2 regions of the Sphingopyxis sp. MWB1 genome follow, and region 2 is predicted to be linked to the other one. Evidence: riboswitches for the same ligand, from Rfam matches in the RefSeq annotation. Region 2 holds a riboswitch; the other holds the start of a gene.

Region 1 (7,802 bases), 1.9 Mb from region 2:
GCGTGCCGTAGCGATAGGTCGTCATATAATCCTGGTCGAACAAATTCTCGACCCGGGCGAAGAGTTCAGCCTCCTCGGCCAACCGATATTCAGCGCGCAGATCAACCAGTGTATAGGCATCGAGCTTGCGGGCATTGCTGGCATTGTCATAGCTCTTCCCCGACCAGCGCACCGCCGCGCCCAGGGTCAGACCAAAGGGCAGTTCATAACTGGCCGAAGCATTGGCGCTGTGGCGCGGGCGGCGCGGCAGCCAATTGCCCTCCGTCGCGGAGCCCGCGGAGCGGTCCTCGGCCACGACCCAGCTATAATTGCCGTCCAGCAATAGCCTGCCGATGTTCAGCGCCGCGATCGCCTCGATCCCATGCGCTTCGCTGCGCGCAAGGTTCAGATAATAGCCCCAGCGCGGCGTCGTCGGATCGCCGGGTACAAAGCAGAGCGGATCGCTGCTGCCGGGCGCACAGCCATTGTAGATGATCTGGTTGGTGGTCGTCCGGTCAAACCAGGAAGCGCCAAGCGAGAGGCGGTCGTCGAGCAGCCGCTGCTCTACCCCCGCTTCCCAGCCATGCGCCCTTTCGGGGTCCAGCGTGACATTCCCATAATCGCTGAACAGCTGATAAAGCGACGGCGCCTTGAAGCCCTCGCCGTAGCTTGCGCGCAGGATCGTGCCGGTGCCCAGCTGCCAAGCGCCGCCCGCTGCGAACAGCGCCTTGCCGCCATAGCGTTCATGGTCGTCATGGCGCACCCCGCCTGTCAGCGTCAGGCCGTCCAGCGGCTGAACGCTGAGTTGGCCATAGAGGCTGGTGATTTCCGCCTCGCCCCGCGAAAAGGGCGGAAGCGGCGTCGCGGCCGAGGCCGAAGGCGAACGGCTCTTGAAAGACGAACGCTCATTTTCCAGCCCAAAGGTCGCGGTCACCGCATCGGCGAGGTCGAACACACCCTGATATTCCCAGCGCTTGTTGCGGCCATCGGCCTCATAGCTGCGCTGGCGTTCGCGGTCAGGGTTGAAATGGTCGCGGTTGGTATCGGTATAGGCATAAGCGATGCGATTGCGGAAACGCCCCGAGAGCAGGTCGAAATTCAACCCCGCATAGCCCACAAATTCGCGGTTGATGCCATAGTCGGCGCTGTCGCCCATGAAGCCGTCAAATTCATTGCGGCCCTTGGCATAATAGCCTCGCAGATCGACGCTCACATTCTCCGTCAGCGCGAGTTCGGCGCGCCCCGACACATTGCTGTTGCGATAGCCATCGCGTTCGCCGCCGCCGAATTCGGGACGAAGCGCCGAAATGCCTTCGGTGGTGAAATGCTGCGCGCCGACGCGCCAGGCGAGGGGCCCGGTCCGTCCGCCGATGGCGGCGCGGGCGCTGACCGTCTCGCGCGATCCGGCTTCAATGTCGAAACTGCCCTCCAGCGATTTTTCGGGCGAAGCGGTGACAATATTGACGACCCCGCCAATCGCCTGACTGCCCCACAGGATCGACTGCGGCCCGCGCAATATTTCGATCCGGTCGATATCGCCGACCATCAGATTGGCGAAATTATAACCGCCCGCGGTCGAGGAGGGATCGTTGAGCTTCACCCCGTCGATCACCGCGACCGTATGTTCTGCTTCGGCGCCGCGGATGCGCAGCGAGGTCGCCGTGCCATAGCCGCCGTTGCGTGAATAGGAGACGCCGGGGGTGCGCAGCAGCAATTCGGTCACCCCCAGATCCTGCGCCCGGTCGATGGCGGCCTTGTCGAGGACCGCGATCGATGCGGGAATCTCGTCAACATCGACCGGCGTGCGCGTCGCTGTGACGATGATCGAATCGGTAGCCGCGGCAACGACCGAACTGGTGGTGGACATGGCGCTCCCGTCCTGCGCCAACACAGGAAAGCTCAGTGCAAGGGCGCCGAGCGAGACGGAATTGCAGATGATATTACGCAGCATTTGATACCCTATCGACAAAGGCGCCCACGCGCGAAGCTGATGCTGCGGCCTGTCATGGGCACACCTCATTCACTCCGCCCTAGGGCGACCAAACCTGTCGTCATGCGGGTTCACCCCCGTTCGCCCGGCACACCCTGTCCGCGCGAAAGACGACGGCGACGGGCAGGTCTCCTGGCTTGCGGGTCAGCGCCGCCGGGCCGCCTTCTCGGTCCCTTTCGGGTCCAATGGCGTCTGGCCTGGGGCTCGCCGCATACAGTTGCAGGGGCAGCCGGGTTTTTCCCGTTCCCTTTTAATCCCCCCGATGGGGGAACCTGTCGCGGGCGGGGCGTTACATCGAACCGCCCCATCCGGTCAATTGCTGCGTTGCAATAGGAGGAAGAAAAAGGGGACTCGGCAGCAACGAGGGGCGACAGGCTAGAATTCGATTCCTGCCTGCGCCTTCACATTTTGTTCGCGAAAGGGATGCTTCACCAGTCGCATCTCCGTCACCAGATCGGCGGCGTCGATCAGTGCCTCCGGTGCATGGCGTCCGGTGATGACGACATGTTTCATGGCGGGCTTGGCGGCCAGGGTTTCCAGCACGTCATCGAGCGGCAGATAATCATATCGCAGCACGATATTAAGCTCATCGGCAATCACCATGGCATAGGAGGGATCGGCGATCATGCGCTTCACTTCTTCCCATGCAGCGGCCGCGACCGCCATGTCGCGGGCGCGGTCCTGCGTATCCCAGGTGAAGCCCTCGCCCATCGGCTTGAACTCGACCAGCGCGGGAAACTGATCGAACATCGCCTTCTCGCCGGTGGTCATCGCGCCCTTGATGAACTGCACCACGCCCACCTTCATTCCATGTCCCATTGCGCGGATTGCCAGGCCGAAAGCGGCAGAGCTTTTCCCTTTACCATTTCCACTATGGACGATGATTAACCCTTTCTCGACCGTCTTGCGCGCCAGCTTGCGCGCTTGGGCCGCCTGCACTTTCTTCATGCGGTCATGGTGCTGAATTTCCGAACGATTTTTCATTTTTATTCCGAATATGGGCGCAAAAGCATTGCGACATTAACGATATGCGAATAGGCCCATTTTAACATTTAATGTCACCGTTGTAGCACCGTTATATTGGACAGGATGAGAAAATTAATCATAGTGGGTCAGCATCCTTTCCCCCCGGAAGGCGGTGTGGTCGGCGAAAAATCCTGTCCGCCGGACCGATCAGGACCGTCGTGGAAGGACGTGAAGCAATGAGTTGGGCTTTGTCACAGCCATTTGCCGATCATCCCTTCCCTGCGCTCCATTGCCGCCTTGCATGAGGATCATGCCATGAATGATGCGTCCCCCCCCAACGCAGACCCTTATCGTCCCGAAACCATCCCGCCCGCGCAGGAACGGCGCAGCGGCGACCGCTATCGTACCGTCTGGCGTATCGCCAAGGTCACGCGCGAAGCCGATGTCGGTCTGTGGCGAGTGCGCAACATGTCGAACCGCGGATTGATGCTTGCCGCTGATGTCCCGATCACCGTTGGGGAACATCTCAGCATCGCCCTTTCCGATACGGTGGTGGTCAGCGGCAAGGTTGTCTGGGCCAAGGAGGGACGCTGCGGCGTTGCCTTTGACGCCGAAGTCGATGTCGCCGAAACGCTGAAACAGCTTGCCGCCGAACAGCGCGCTACCGGCTATCGCCAGCCGCGCCTGCCGGTTCGCAAGCGGGCAAAGCTTGTCGTCGATAATCAGGCGAGCGAAATCGAGCTGATCAATCTTTCGCAAAATGGCGCAGGTTTCGTTCACGACGGACATTTGCCCGTCGCGAAGGAGGTTGAGCTTATCCTCACCGACACCATCCGGCGCAAGGCGATCATCCGCTGGTCGCGCGATACCCAGGGCGGCCTCTGGCTAACCCAGCCGCTCGACCGCACCGACCTCGAAAGCATCCGCCGCTTTTACGACGAATAACGGCGCGGCCGCCGCTCAGATGTCTTCGACCAGCCGTCCGTAAAGCTGCGGGCGGCGGTCGCGGAAAAAGCCCATGCCGGCCCGGTGCCTGGCGGCGCGGTCCAGATCGATCGTTTCGACCAAGACGCCGGTCTCGCCCGCGCCAAATTGCTGGGTCAGATCGCCCCATTCGTCGCTGATAAAGCTGTGGCCGTAAAAATTCGCATCGCCTTCCGTGCCAATCCGGTTGGCGGCAATCACCGGCATACAGTTGGATACCGCATGACCCTGCATGGCGCGCCGCCACATGCGGCTGGTGTCGAGGTCGGCGTCATAAGGTTCGCTGCCGATGGCGGTGGGATAGAAAAGCAGTTCCGCGCCCATCAGCGCCATTGCCCGCGCGCATTCGGGATACCATTGATCCCAACACACCCCCACACCGATGCGGGTGCCAAACACATCCCAGGTTTTGAAGCCCGTATTCCCTGGGCGGAAATAATATTTTTCTTCATAACCCGGGCCGTCGGGGATATGGCTTTTGCGATAGGTTCCGATGATTTCGCCATCGGGACCGATCATCGCGAGCGTGTTGTAATAATGCGGCCCATCCTTTTCGAAAAAGCTCGTGGGGATTGCTACCTTCAGCTTTTCGGCCAATTCCTGCATCGCGACGACGCTCGGATGTTCTGCCGTCGGCTGCGCGTTTGCGAATAATTCTTCTTGCTCAACCTGACAGAAATAGGGGCCTTCAAATAGTTCGGGCGGCAGGATGATCTGTGCCCCTTTGGCTGCAGCAGCCTCCACCAATATGGCAACCTTTTCGATATTGGGTTCCGTTGGGCCGGGAAGGGGGAGTTGCAGCGCGGCGACGGTGATAGTGCGGGTCATGGCGGATTCCGAAAAGAAGTGAGGGCGAGAGAATATAGGGCGGCCCCTCCGGGATGCTAGGCCGGGAGTTGCTGGCTCGAACAATGAAAGCTGCCGCCGCCTGCGATGATCCCGCGCGCCGGAACGCCAATGGCCCTGCGATCGGGAAAAAAGGTCCCAAGCGCGTCCACCGCCGTCCCATCGTTGGCCACGCCATATGTAGGGACAACAATCACGCTGTTGCCGATATAGAAGTTCATATAGCTGGCTGCGACCAGCTCCCCATCGATTTCAACCGCGCCGGGAGATGGCAGGTCGACAATCTCGATTCCGCCAAAAGCTTTGGCTCTTTTCTGTGCATCAGCGTAAATCTCGGCATTGGGGTCGTGCTTGTCTGCGGGGATGGGAAGGGCCAATCGCCCCTTACCCACGAAACGAGCCAGATTATCGACATGGCCGTCGGTATGATCGCCGCTCAAGCCGTGCCCCAGCCACAACAGCCGTTCGATTCCCAGCGATTGGCGCAAGCCTTCCTCTATATCCTCGCGCGTCAGCGTCGGGTTGCGGTTGGGATTGAGCAAACATTCCTCGGTGGTCACGCCAAGGCCTTCACCATCGACATCAATAGCGCCGCCTTCCAGCACCCAATCCACATCGTCTACAGGCAAGCCGGATTCATCCGCCAGTGCGGCCCCGACCTCCTTGTCGCCGGGCATGACAAATTTCTCACCCCACCAGTTGAACTGGAAATTGCGCGCGCGCCGCGTCGCGCCCTTCCCGACGATCAGCGGGCCGGTATCACGTAGCCATATGTCGCCCAGTGGCTGGATCAGAATGCGCACGCCGGGATGGACCAGCTTTACGGCGATATCCGCCTGCGCTGCGTCATTGACCACCAGAAGCACCTCTTCGCCGCGCCCTCCATCATGAACCGCATTGGCGAAAGCTGCGACATCGCGTCGCGCGGCCTCCAAATGTCCCGACCATTCCTCGGCCATATGGGGAAAACCAATCCACACCGCTTCATGTGGTGCCCATTCAGCGGGCATGGACAGGGTCATGAAAGGATCCTTTTGGGTTGATTCGACCGGATAATGGACGAGCGGCGCCATGCGTCAAAGCCGGTTTCCGGGCAAGGTGCCGCAAAAGAAAAGCACCCGTCATGGAAGGCCATGACGGGTGCTTTTGCTTTTGCTGCGAATCTCAGCGCGATCAGGCGGCCGTGCGGCTTTCGTCCCGGGCCTTGCGGAATTCATCGCCCTCGTTCCAATTGGGCCAGGCGGTCGTCATCGCCAGCATCCGGCCCACCGCATAATAGAGACGCAGGTCGGCCATCATTCCGTCCCAGCTCGTGATCGCCGACATGTCATCGGAGGGCGCATGATAGCGTTTTTCCGTATAAGCGTCGGCCCAAGCCTTTCCGGCCGCTTCACCGCCTTCCAGCAAATCCTGCCCGCCATCGAAATAGATCATCGGCACACCGAGCTTGGCGAGACTGAAATGGTCAGAGCGATAATAATATCCCTTCTCCGGCGACGGCTCATCGACGATCACGCGCTTGTCCATCGCTACTGCCTTTTCCAGATAGGCTTCCAGTTCCGATTTGCCGCGACCGATCACGACAATATCCTTGGCCGCCCCGGCGCCCGACAGCGCATCCATATTGACTCCGCCGACCGTCTTGGACAGCGGAAACACCGGATTTTCGGCATAATATTTCGATCCGAGCAGTCCCGATTCCTCGGCTGTCACCGCAAGGAACACCATGCTGCGGTCAGCAGGACCGGCCTTCTTATTGGCTTCCGCCAGCGCAACAAGCGCGGCCGTTCCGGTAGCGTTGTCAATCGCACCGTTGCAAATGCCGTCGCCGTCAACTGGCTCGCATTTGCCCAGATGGTCCCAATGCGCTGTGTAAAGGACATATTCGTCGGGCCGCTGGGTGCCGGGAAGCAGACCGACGACATTTTTGGATTGTTTGCGTGCGATTTTGTTCTTGAACGACAGCGAGGCTTTCACGCCGCTCAAAGGGACAGGTTTGAATCCCTTTTTCTTTGCGTCAGTGCTCAGCTTGTCAAAATCCAGCCCGGCACTGGCAAAAAGCTGCTTCGCCTTGTCGCGTTGGATCCACCCATTGGCGGCGGTCTGATCGGCGCCATTATTTTCGCTAGCGGCCAGATATTGCGTACCCGTCCAGGATGACTGCACGACGTTCCACCCATAGGCAGCCGGTTCGGTGTCATGCACGATTAACGCCGCGGCGGCTCCCTGTCGCGCCGCCTCCTCATATTTATAGGTCCAGCGGCCATAATAGGTCATTGCCCGGCCATTAAACTCGCCTTTGGCCTCAGCCGTCTGCCAATCGGGGTCATTAACCAGGATGACGACGGTCTTTCCCTTCACGTCCAGCCCGGAGTAATCATTCCACCCTTTCTCGGGCGCGTTGATGCCATATCCGACAAAGACGACATCGCTGTCCTTGACGGAAATTTCCGGTTGGACGCGGTAGCTGCTTGCGACAAACTCGCTGCCAAAATTCAGCGACATCGGCGTCTTTCCTCCCGTGAACGTCAAGGGAGAGACATTTTCAGCGGTAATTTCGACCAGCGGGACATCTTGTGTCCAGCTGCCATTATTGCCCGGCTCAAGTCCCGCCGCCTTGAATCGCTCGATCAGCAACGCAACGGTTTTCTCCTCCCCGACCGTCCCTGGTGCGCGCCCTTCGAATGCGTCCGACGCGAGTGCACCGACAACGTCCTGCATCGTCTTGAGCGAAATTTCGGGAATGGTGACTTCGGGGATGGACGCGGCAATATTGTCGGCTGCGTCACGGTCCGCGTTGCAGGCCGCAACAGTTATCAGGGCCGCGATAGCTGCGGCGGTTTTGGGGAAACGAAACATGAATGGTCCTTGGCTTCACTCTCTTGAAGCCAAGGATTGTGCCAGTCTCCCATGGCGGATGCAAGAAGGGCGGCCCCGCAGGACCGCCCTTTTGCATTCTCGTCTGACGAAAATAATCAGCGTGAATAAAATTCGACGACCAGATTCGGTTCCATTTTCACCGGATAAGGAACTTCGT
Region 2 (7,802 bases):
ACTCGCGGCGCGGCTGGGGGTGGGTGAGGATGAAATTGCCATCACCCGCAATGCGACCGAGGCGCTGAAGGCGCTGATCGGCGGTTATAACCGGCTGCGTCCCGGCGATGCGGTGCTCTATGCCGATCTGGACTATGATTCGATGCAGGCGTGTTTCGAGGGCTTGCAGGCGCGGCGCGGGGTGGAGATTGTCCGCATCGCGCTGCCCGAACCCGCGACGCATCAAGGATTGATCGACACCTATGCCAAGGCGCTGGATGACAATCCGGCGGTGCGGCTGATCCTGCTCACCCATTTGAGCCATCGCACCGGGCTGGTGGTGCCGGTGCGCGAGATTGTCGCCATGGCGCGGGCGCGCGGCGTCGATGCCATTGTCGATGCGGCGCATAGCTGGGGGCAGCTTGATTTCGCGCTTCCCGACCTCGGCGCCGATTTCGTCGGATTGAACCTTCATAAGTGGATTGGCGCGCCGCTGGGGGTGGGGGCGGTCTATATCCGCAAGGATCGGCTGGACCTTATTGACCCCGATATCGCCAATGCGCCGCCGCATGGGGATAGGGCGCGGTCGCGTGTTCATACCGGAACGGTCGATTATGCCGCGCAGCTGAGCGTGCCCGCGGCCTTTGCCTTTCAGGACCGCATAGGTGATGCGCCCCGCGCCGCGCGGCTGCGCCATTTGCGGGACTTGTGGGCCGAGGAGATGCGGGACACGCCGGGAATTGAGATTCTGACCCCGGCGGACCCGCGCCTTTATGGCGGGATCACTTCCTTTCGCTTTGCCGGCCGAACAAGCGTGGCGGAGAATGTCGCGCTCGCGAAACAGCTGCTCGATGCGCATGGCATTTTCACCGTGCATCGCAGCGGCCCCGCGCGCGGCGCCTGTGTCCGCGTGACGCCCGCGCTCTTTACCCGCGCCGCCGATATGGAACGACTGGTCGGGGCGCTGCGGCAGATGCTGAGGAGCGCCTGACGGAGAAGGGTCCCCGCCTACGCGGGGACACATGCCGTTAGGGCGATGCTTTCGTTATGGGGAGAACTTTGCAGGCGCCGCCTCTTCCGCGAGTGGCGGCACCGGCCTTGGCCTACGGTCGGGGCCGACTGCGACGAAGATGAAGCGCGCTTCGGTCACGCGATGTTCGTCGCTGGCATGGCGATCGCGCGCCCAGGCTTCGACCGCGACATGCATCGAGGTGCGGCCCACCTTGACCAGCCGGGCATAGACGGAGACTTCATCGCCGACGAAGACCGGACGGTGGAAGGACATGCCCTCCACCGAAATGGTCACGGCGCGCCCGCGCGCGTGAAGCGAGGCGACCGAGGATGCGGCAAGGTCCATCTGCGCCATCAGCCAGCCGCCAAATATATCGCCATAGACATTGGCATTGGCGGGCATGGCGGTGACGCGGACGGCGGGCGCGCTCGTCGGCGCTGTGTCAGCGGCGGGCATCATAGGCGCCCTTCACCCGCATCGCATGGGCGGCGGCGACCATGGCGACAAGCGCCGGGCGCACTTCTTCCCATTTGCGCGTCTTGAGCCCGCAATCGGGGTTCACCCAAATTTGCTCGGCTGGGACATGTTTCCCCGCCAGCGACAAAAGCTGCATCATCTCATCCGTCGCGGGAATGCGCGGACTGTGAATGTCATAGACGCCGGGGCCGACCTCGTTCGGATAGGAATAGCTGGCGAAGGCGTCGAGCAATTCCATCTGCGAACGCGCGGTTTCGATCGAGATGACATCGGCGTCCATGGCACCGATGGCGCGGATGATGTCGTTAAACTCCGAATAGCACATATGGGTGTGGATCTGCGCATCATCGCGTACGCCCGACGAGGTGAGGCGAAAGCTTTCGACCGCCCAGTCCAGATAAGCCTGCCATTCGCTACGGCGCAGCGGCAGGCCTTCGCGCAACGCGGCTTCATCAATCTGAATGATCGCGGCGCCCGCGGCTTCCAGATCCTGCACCTCGTCGCGGATCGCAAGGGCAATCTGGCGGCAGCTGACCGCGCGCGGCTGATCGTCGCGGACAAAGGACCAGTTGAGGATGGTGACGGGGCCGGTGAGCATGGCCTTTACCGGCTTGTCGGTCTGATCCTGGGCATAGCGCCACCAGTCGACGGTCATCGGCGCGGGGCGCGATACATCGCCATAAAGGATCGGCGGTCGGACGCAGCGCGAGCCATAGCTTTGCACCCAGCCCGCCCGCGTGAAAGCAAAGCCCGAAAGCTGCTCGCCGAAATATTGCACCATGTCATTGCGTTCAAATTCGCCGTGAACCAGGACGTCGAGGCCGATTTCCTCCTGCCATTTCACTGCGGCGCGGGTTTCGACGCGCAGATATTGGGCATAGGCGGCATCGTCCATTTCGCCCCGCCGGTGCGCGGCGCGCGCCTTTCGCACCTCGGCCGTCTGGGGGAAGGAGCCGATGGTCGTCGTCGGATAGGCGGGAAGGCGCAGCCGCCTTTGTTGCAATTTGCGGCGTTCGGCGAAGGGGGAAGCGCGGCTTGTGTCGCTTTCGCCAAGCGTCGCCAGCCGGGCTGCCACATCCGGATTGTGGATGCGCGTCGAGGTCTGACGGGCGACGGCGGCGATGCGTGAGGCGGAAAAAGCGGAGAAGCTCGCATCCTCGCCTTCGTTGAGCGCCATGGCGAGAGCAGCCAGCTCCTCGATTTTCTGCGCGGCAAAAGCGAGCCATTGCGCGATTTCCGGATCAAGCCCGGTTTCAAGCGCGAGGTCGGCGGGCACATGAAGCAGCGAGCAGGAGGGGGCAAGGATCAGGTCGCGCTTTGCGGCATGCTCCTTCAATCGCCAGTAAAGCGCAGGCAGGTTGGCGCGCCAGATATTGCGACCGTCGATGACGCCAAGCGAAAGAAGCACATGCGGTCGCAACTTTTCAAGCACGGGTTCGAGTTGTTCGGGCGCGCGGACAAGATCAAGGTGGAGGCCGTGGACGGGAAGTCCCGCGACCAGACCAAGATTGTCGCCAAGCCCGCCAAAATAGGTGGTGAGCATGAGCTTTGGCCCGGAGGTTGCGAGGCGGGCATAGGCGCGTTCAAAGGCGTTGCGCTGTTCGCTTGTCAAATCGAGAACGAGACAGGGCTCGTCGATCTGGACCCATTCGGCCCCCGCTTTCGCCAGCCGCGCCAATATTTCCCCATAAATGTCGAGCAAAGCGGGAAGCAGCGCCAGCGGTTCGACCGCCTTGCCCTTCGCCAGCATCAGATAGGAGACGGGGCCGAGCAGCACCGGGCGGGTGGCATAGCCCAGCGCCTTTGCCTCCTCAAATTCGTCGAAAATCTTGGTCGAGGCGATGCGGAAACGCTGTCCGGCGGTGAGTTCGGGGACCATATAATGATAGTTGGTGTCGAACCATTTGGTCATTTCCTGCGCGGTTCTGTCATGGGCATGGCCGCAGCCTGTGCGGTCCCCATCCCCCGGCGCGCCGCGCGCCATCGCGAAATAGGTGTCGATATCGACCCGATCGCCGTCCCAGCCATAGCGCGCGGGAATCGCGCCGATCAGCGCGCTGGTGTCGAGCACATGGTCGTAGAGCGAGAAATCATTGGAAGGCAGAATATCGGCACCCAGCGCCTTTTGCCGCGCCCAATGCGCAAGGCGCAGCCCGGCGGCGGCATTGTCGAGATCGGCGCGGGACGATTTGCCCGCCCAATAGCTTTCGAGCGCGAATTTCAGTTCACGGCGAAGGCCGATGCGGGGAAAGCCAAGAGTGGCAACGCTGACAGTCATTTTCTGGCACCTTGCATGAAGGCAAGGGTTCGGCAGGCGAGCAGGCACAGGGCCCCGCGCCCAGACGGCAAGGTCGGACGCAGCCATGCTTGCGGCCTGACCGGACACCCCGCCGGAGGACGTATCTGACGAGGCAGGTCTCCTGGCTCGCGGGTCAAAGCATACGGTCGGGCCTTCCCGGTTCCTTGCCGAACCAGTGACACATGATGACCGCCGCTCACCGCTTACAGTTGCGGGGGCAGCGCCGGCCTTGCCCCGAAAGGCGCACCGGCTTCCCGTCTTAGCTTTGCATGCCGAAAGGGCGCGCGAAGAACCTCGACAGGGTGAAGCATAGACATGCCATCGCGCCTGTCAATCAAGATATAAAGATTTCTTTATATCTTGCTTTAGGAGGTGTGCGCGGCTTTGGGTGGCCCGCTTTTCTGAAGTGCTTTCAGCCGGTGGCCAACCGCAACAATGGCATCGAGCGCCGGGATGAGTTCGAAGCCGAGCGGCGTCAGCTCATATTCGGTGGACGGGGGCGAGGTGCGCCGGACATGGCGCAGCAGCACGCCCTTGGCCTCCAGTTCGGACAGGCGGGCGGACAGCACTTTGGCCGATATGGGCGGTATATCGACGCGCAACTCGCTGAAGCGGCGCGGCCCGGCGCGCAGCGACCAGATGACATTGGGCGCCCAGGCCCCGGCGATGACCGCCATACATTCGGTCAACATACAGGGTTCGGGCGGGCGAGGGACCTGATTGCGGCGCATTTTGAGCGGCATGATGCGGGTTACCTGGTTTCTGTGGAGTAACGCATTTCTTCAAGTAACCAATGGTTATCATGTTGTCAAAGGTAACTATGTCCGGCATCGCCGCGCACAGCCTGAATTGCACGAAAGGATGATGCGTCATGAAGCTGTTTTACAAGGCGGGGGCCTGTTCGCTGGCCAGCCATATCGCGCTTTTGGAAATGGCCGCCGATTTCACGCTGGAGGCGGTCGATACGGTGAAGGGCGCCACGGCCAGCGGCGCGGATTATCGCGCCATCAATCCCAAGGGCTATGTTCCCGCGCTGGCCCTTGCAGACGGGGAGATATTGACCGAAGGACCGGCCATTCTCCTCTATCTTGCCGATCAGGCCGGAGCAGGCGTGCTCGCGCCGCTCGCCAGCCGCGAGCGGGCGCGCATGGTCGAGCAGCTCATCTTTACCTCGTCCGAGCTACATCGCGCCTTCAAGCCGCTGTTCCGGCCCGGCGCGAACGAAGCCGACCAGCAGGCGGCCCGTGCCGAGGTCGCGCAAAAGCTCGCGCATGTCGAAGCATGGCTCGCCGATGGGCGGGACTATGTCGTCGGGGAGCATTTCACCGTCGCCGACGCCTATTTGTTCGTTGTCGCCAATTGGACGGGCTTTACCGGCATGACGCTTGATCCCTGGCCGCATCTGGCCGCGCATCATCAGCGCATTGCCGAGCGCCCGGCGGTTCGCGCGGCGATGCAGGGCGAAGGGCTGCGTCCTTGAGCCGTGCCGATTTCGAAGCGGTGCAGCAGCTGATGACCGCCTATTTCGACGGGCTCTACCGCGCCGACAGCGCTGCGCTGCGCCCTCTTTTTCACCCCAGCCTCACCTATGTGTCGGCAGGTGCGGGCGATGATTTCACGCTCGATCTTGAGGCCTATATGGCGCGGATCGACCAGCGCGAGCCGCCGGCCATGCGCGGCGAGAAAAATAATGGCGCGGTGCTGGAGATCGGCTTTGGCGGGGAGCGCATGGCGCGGGTCACGGCGCGCATGGCCATGATGGGCCGCGACTATCTCGATTTTCTGACCCTTGTTCGCGATGTGGGCGGGGCCCCCGGCTGGCGCATCGCCGCCAAGATTTTCACCTATGACGCGCATGCGCGGGAGGCCTGATCCATGCCCTATATCCTGATTCAAGTGACGCGCGAAGGCGGTCCCGAAGGCAGAGGCCCATCGCGCGCCGAAAAGGCTGAACTGATAGCGGGCACCACCCGGCTGCTACAAGAGGTGCTGGGCAAGGACCCCGCCGCGACCATGGTGGTGATCGACGAGGTCGAACTCGACAATTGGGGAATAGGCGGCCTGCCGGTTCCCGAATTTCGGCGCCGGAGCAAGGGCTAGCGGATGGTGTGCCAGCTAGCGAGAAGAGCGAGGACAGCAAGGGCCAATGTGGCGGCCGCTAGGGCGGTGGGCGGATTGCCGCGAGACTGATGAACGGGGGCAGGGCAGCAAATTCGCACACCACCATGATGGCGGTGTCCGCGCCGAGCTACGCCCCCCCCCCCGCCCAGCGGGTCATGCATTTGCGCCATTGTCGACGAGAAGCGCGGTGCCGGTTATCGACCCTGCTTCGGGGCTGGCCAGATAGGCGACCGCCGATGCGATATCGTCGGGGGTGCCATAGCGTTTGGCCGCGGTGCGCGCGATCTGGTCGGGGGCATGATCGCCGCTCGCCGGGTTCATATCGGTATCGGTCGAACCGGGATGTACGGTGTTGACGGTAATGCCGCGCGGGGCAAGGTCGCGGGCCAGCGCCTGGTTGAACATCGTCAGCCCGGCTTTGCTTGCGGCATAAGCGGCAATCCCCGCGATCGGCGCCTGCAGGGCCAGATTGCTGCCAATTCCGATGATGCGTCCGCCTTCGCTCATATGCGGCAGGGCGGCTTGGATGGCGATGAAGGGCGCGCGCAGGTTCACCGTCATTGTGGCGTCGAAATCCTCCAAGGCCATTGTCGGCACGGGCGCCGCGATGAAGATGCCCGCATTGTTGACGAGAATGTCGAGGCCGCCGAGCGTCTGGGCCGCTTGGTCCACCGCCTGTTTGACCGCCGCGGCATCGCGATTGTCGGCGGCGATGGCGAGCGCCCGGCGCCCCATGGCCTTGATCGCATGTACCACGCCGTCTGCCGCGTCGGCGGATGATGCATAGCTGATCGCGACATCGGCGCCATCTTCCGCCAGCCGCCGGGCGATGGCGGCGCCGATACCGCGACTTCCGCCGGTGATAAAGGCGCGTTTTCCAGCAAGTTTCATCATATTGCCTGCCTATTTATGTAGTGATTGATACATAAATAGGCAGGCTTGCAAAAACATGTCAATCGAAATATGTATCAACTGATACAGAAAGGTAGGATATGGCGGAACGTGGCCGTCCACGCAGCTTTGATCGCACCCAGGCACTGGACCGTGCGATGCATTTATTCTGGCGCCAGGGCTATGGCGCGCCCCTTGGCGAACTGACTCGCGCGATGGGGATCAACGCCCCCAGTCTTTATGCTGCCTTTGGCAGCAAGGACGCGCTGTTCTGCGAAGCCGTGGATCATTATTGCCGGCATCATGGACAGGATATTTGGCAAAGCCTGACCAGCCGCCCCGACGTGCGCGACGCGATCGCTCATTTTCTGCTGGCGACGGCGGAGGCCTATTCGGTGCCCGGTGATCCGCCGGGATGCATGGTGGTGCTGGGCGCGCCCTTTGCGGTCGATCAAGACAGTGCGGCGCATCGTGAATTGCATGGGCGTCGCCGCGCCAATTTGCGCGAACTGGCCGCCCGTCTCCGCCGCGGAGTCGAAGAGGGGCAGCTGCCGCCCGACTTTCCGGTCGAAGAAGCCGCGGCTTTTTACCTCACCGTTCAGAGCGGCATGTCGGTCATGGTGCGCGACGGGGCGGACCGCGATACGCTGCTAGCGGTGGCGCGGGGTGCGATGCTGGGATGGGACCGCTGGATGGGCGAGCCCGACTGAACAGGCACGGAAAGAGCCGCGTATCGCCTTTATCGTTTACGCGGCTTTTACCAATTCGGGTGCATCACCGTCGGCGATATTTGCGACTGGGGATAGGTGATGGACAGCATGCGCGGTCTGCTTTCGGGCAACCACGGCCAGGATGACGGCGCAATCGACGCCCCCCCGGTCGTGGGCGTCGATGAACGGCGGATGCAGGTTCGGGCCTATAATTATTGGGCTTCCTTGCTGGGCGACCGCAGCTATCCTTCGGTTGAGGATCTGAACCTCGATCGCGCCGATTTCGGCGCCAATGCGGTGCTTCTTGATTTCA

What was found. A riboswitch is a leader RNA that binds a small molecule or an ion and turns the genes downstream of it on or off. The one in region 2 is predicted to bind cobalamin.
Region 1: linked by a shared signal. The riboswitch ahead of JV18_RS0103410 (TonB-dependent receptor plug domain-containing protein) and the one ahead of metE (5-methyltetrahydropteroyltriglutamate--homocysteine S-methyltransferase) in region 2 are both predicted to bind cobalamin.

Annotation. Positions count from the first base shown of each region.
Region 1 is NZ_JQFJ01000002.1:525,209-533,010, reverse strand. It holds gene JV18_RS0103410 (TonB-dependent receptor plug domain-containing protein) at 1-1,930, opposite strand, end outside; cobalamin riboswitch at 2,075-2,260, opposite strand; gene cobO (cob(I)yrinic acid a,c-diamide adenosyltransferase) at 2,345-2,953, opposite strand; gene JV18_RS14560 (PilZ domain-containing protein) at 3,251-3,880, shown strand; gene aguB (N-carbamoylputrescine amidase) at 3,896-4,747, opposite strand; gene JV18_RS0103390 (agmatine deiminase family protein) at 4,804-5,787, opposite strand; gene JV18_RS0103385 (M28 family metallopeptidase) at 5,939-7,624, opposite strand; gene rpsD (30S ribosomal protein S4) at 7,741-7,802, opposite strand, start outside.
Region 2 is NZ_JQFJ01000002.1:2,423,222-2,431,023, forward strand. It holds gene JV18_RS0112100 (aminotransferase class V-fold PLP-dependent enzyme) at 1-970, shown strand, start outside; gene JV18_RS0112105 (acyl-CoA thioesterase) at 1,025-1,450, opposite strand; gene metE (5-methyltetrahydropteroyltriglutamate--homocysteine S-methyltransferase) at 1,434-3,746, opposite strand; cobalamin riboswitch at 3,862-4,079, opposite strand; gene JV18_RS0112115 (winged helix-turn-helix transcriptional regulator) at 4,133-4,510, opposite strand; gene gstA (glutathione transferase GstA) at 4,639-5,247, shown strand; gene JV18_RS0112125 (nuclear transport factor 2 family protein) at 5,244-5,639, shown strand; gene JV18_RS0112130 (tautomerase family protein) at 5,643-5,867, shown strand; gene JV18_RS0112135 (SDR family NAD(P)-dependent oxidoreductase) at 6,042-6,782, opposite strand; gene JV18_RS0112140 (TetR/AcrR family transcriptional regulator) at 6,881-7,489, shown strand; gene JV18_RS0112145 (hypothetical protein) at 7,589-7,802, shown strand, end outside.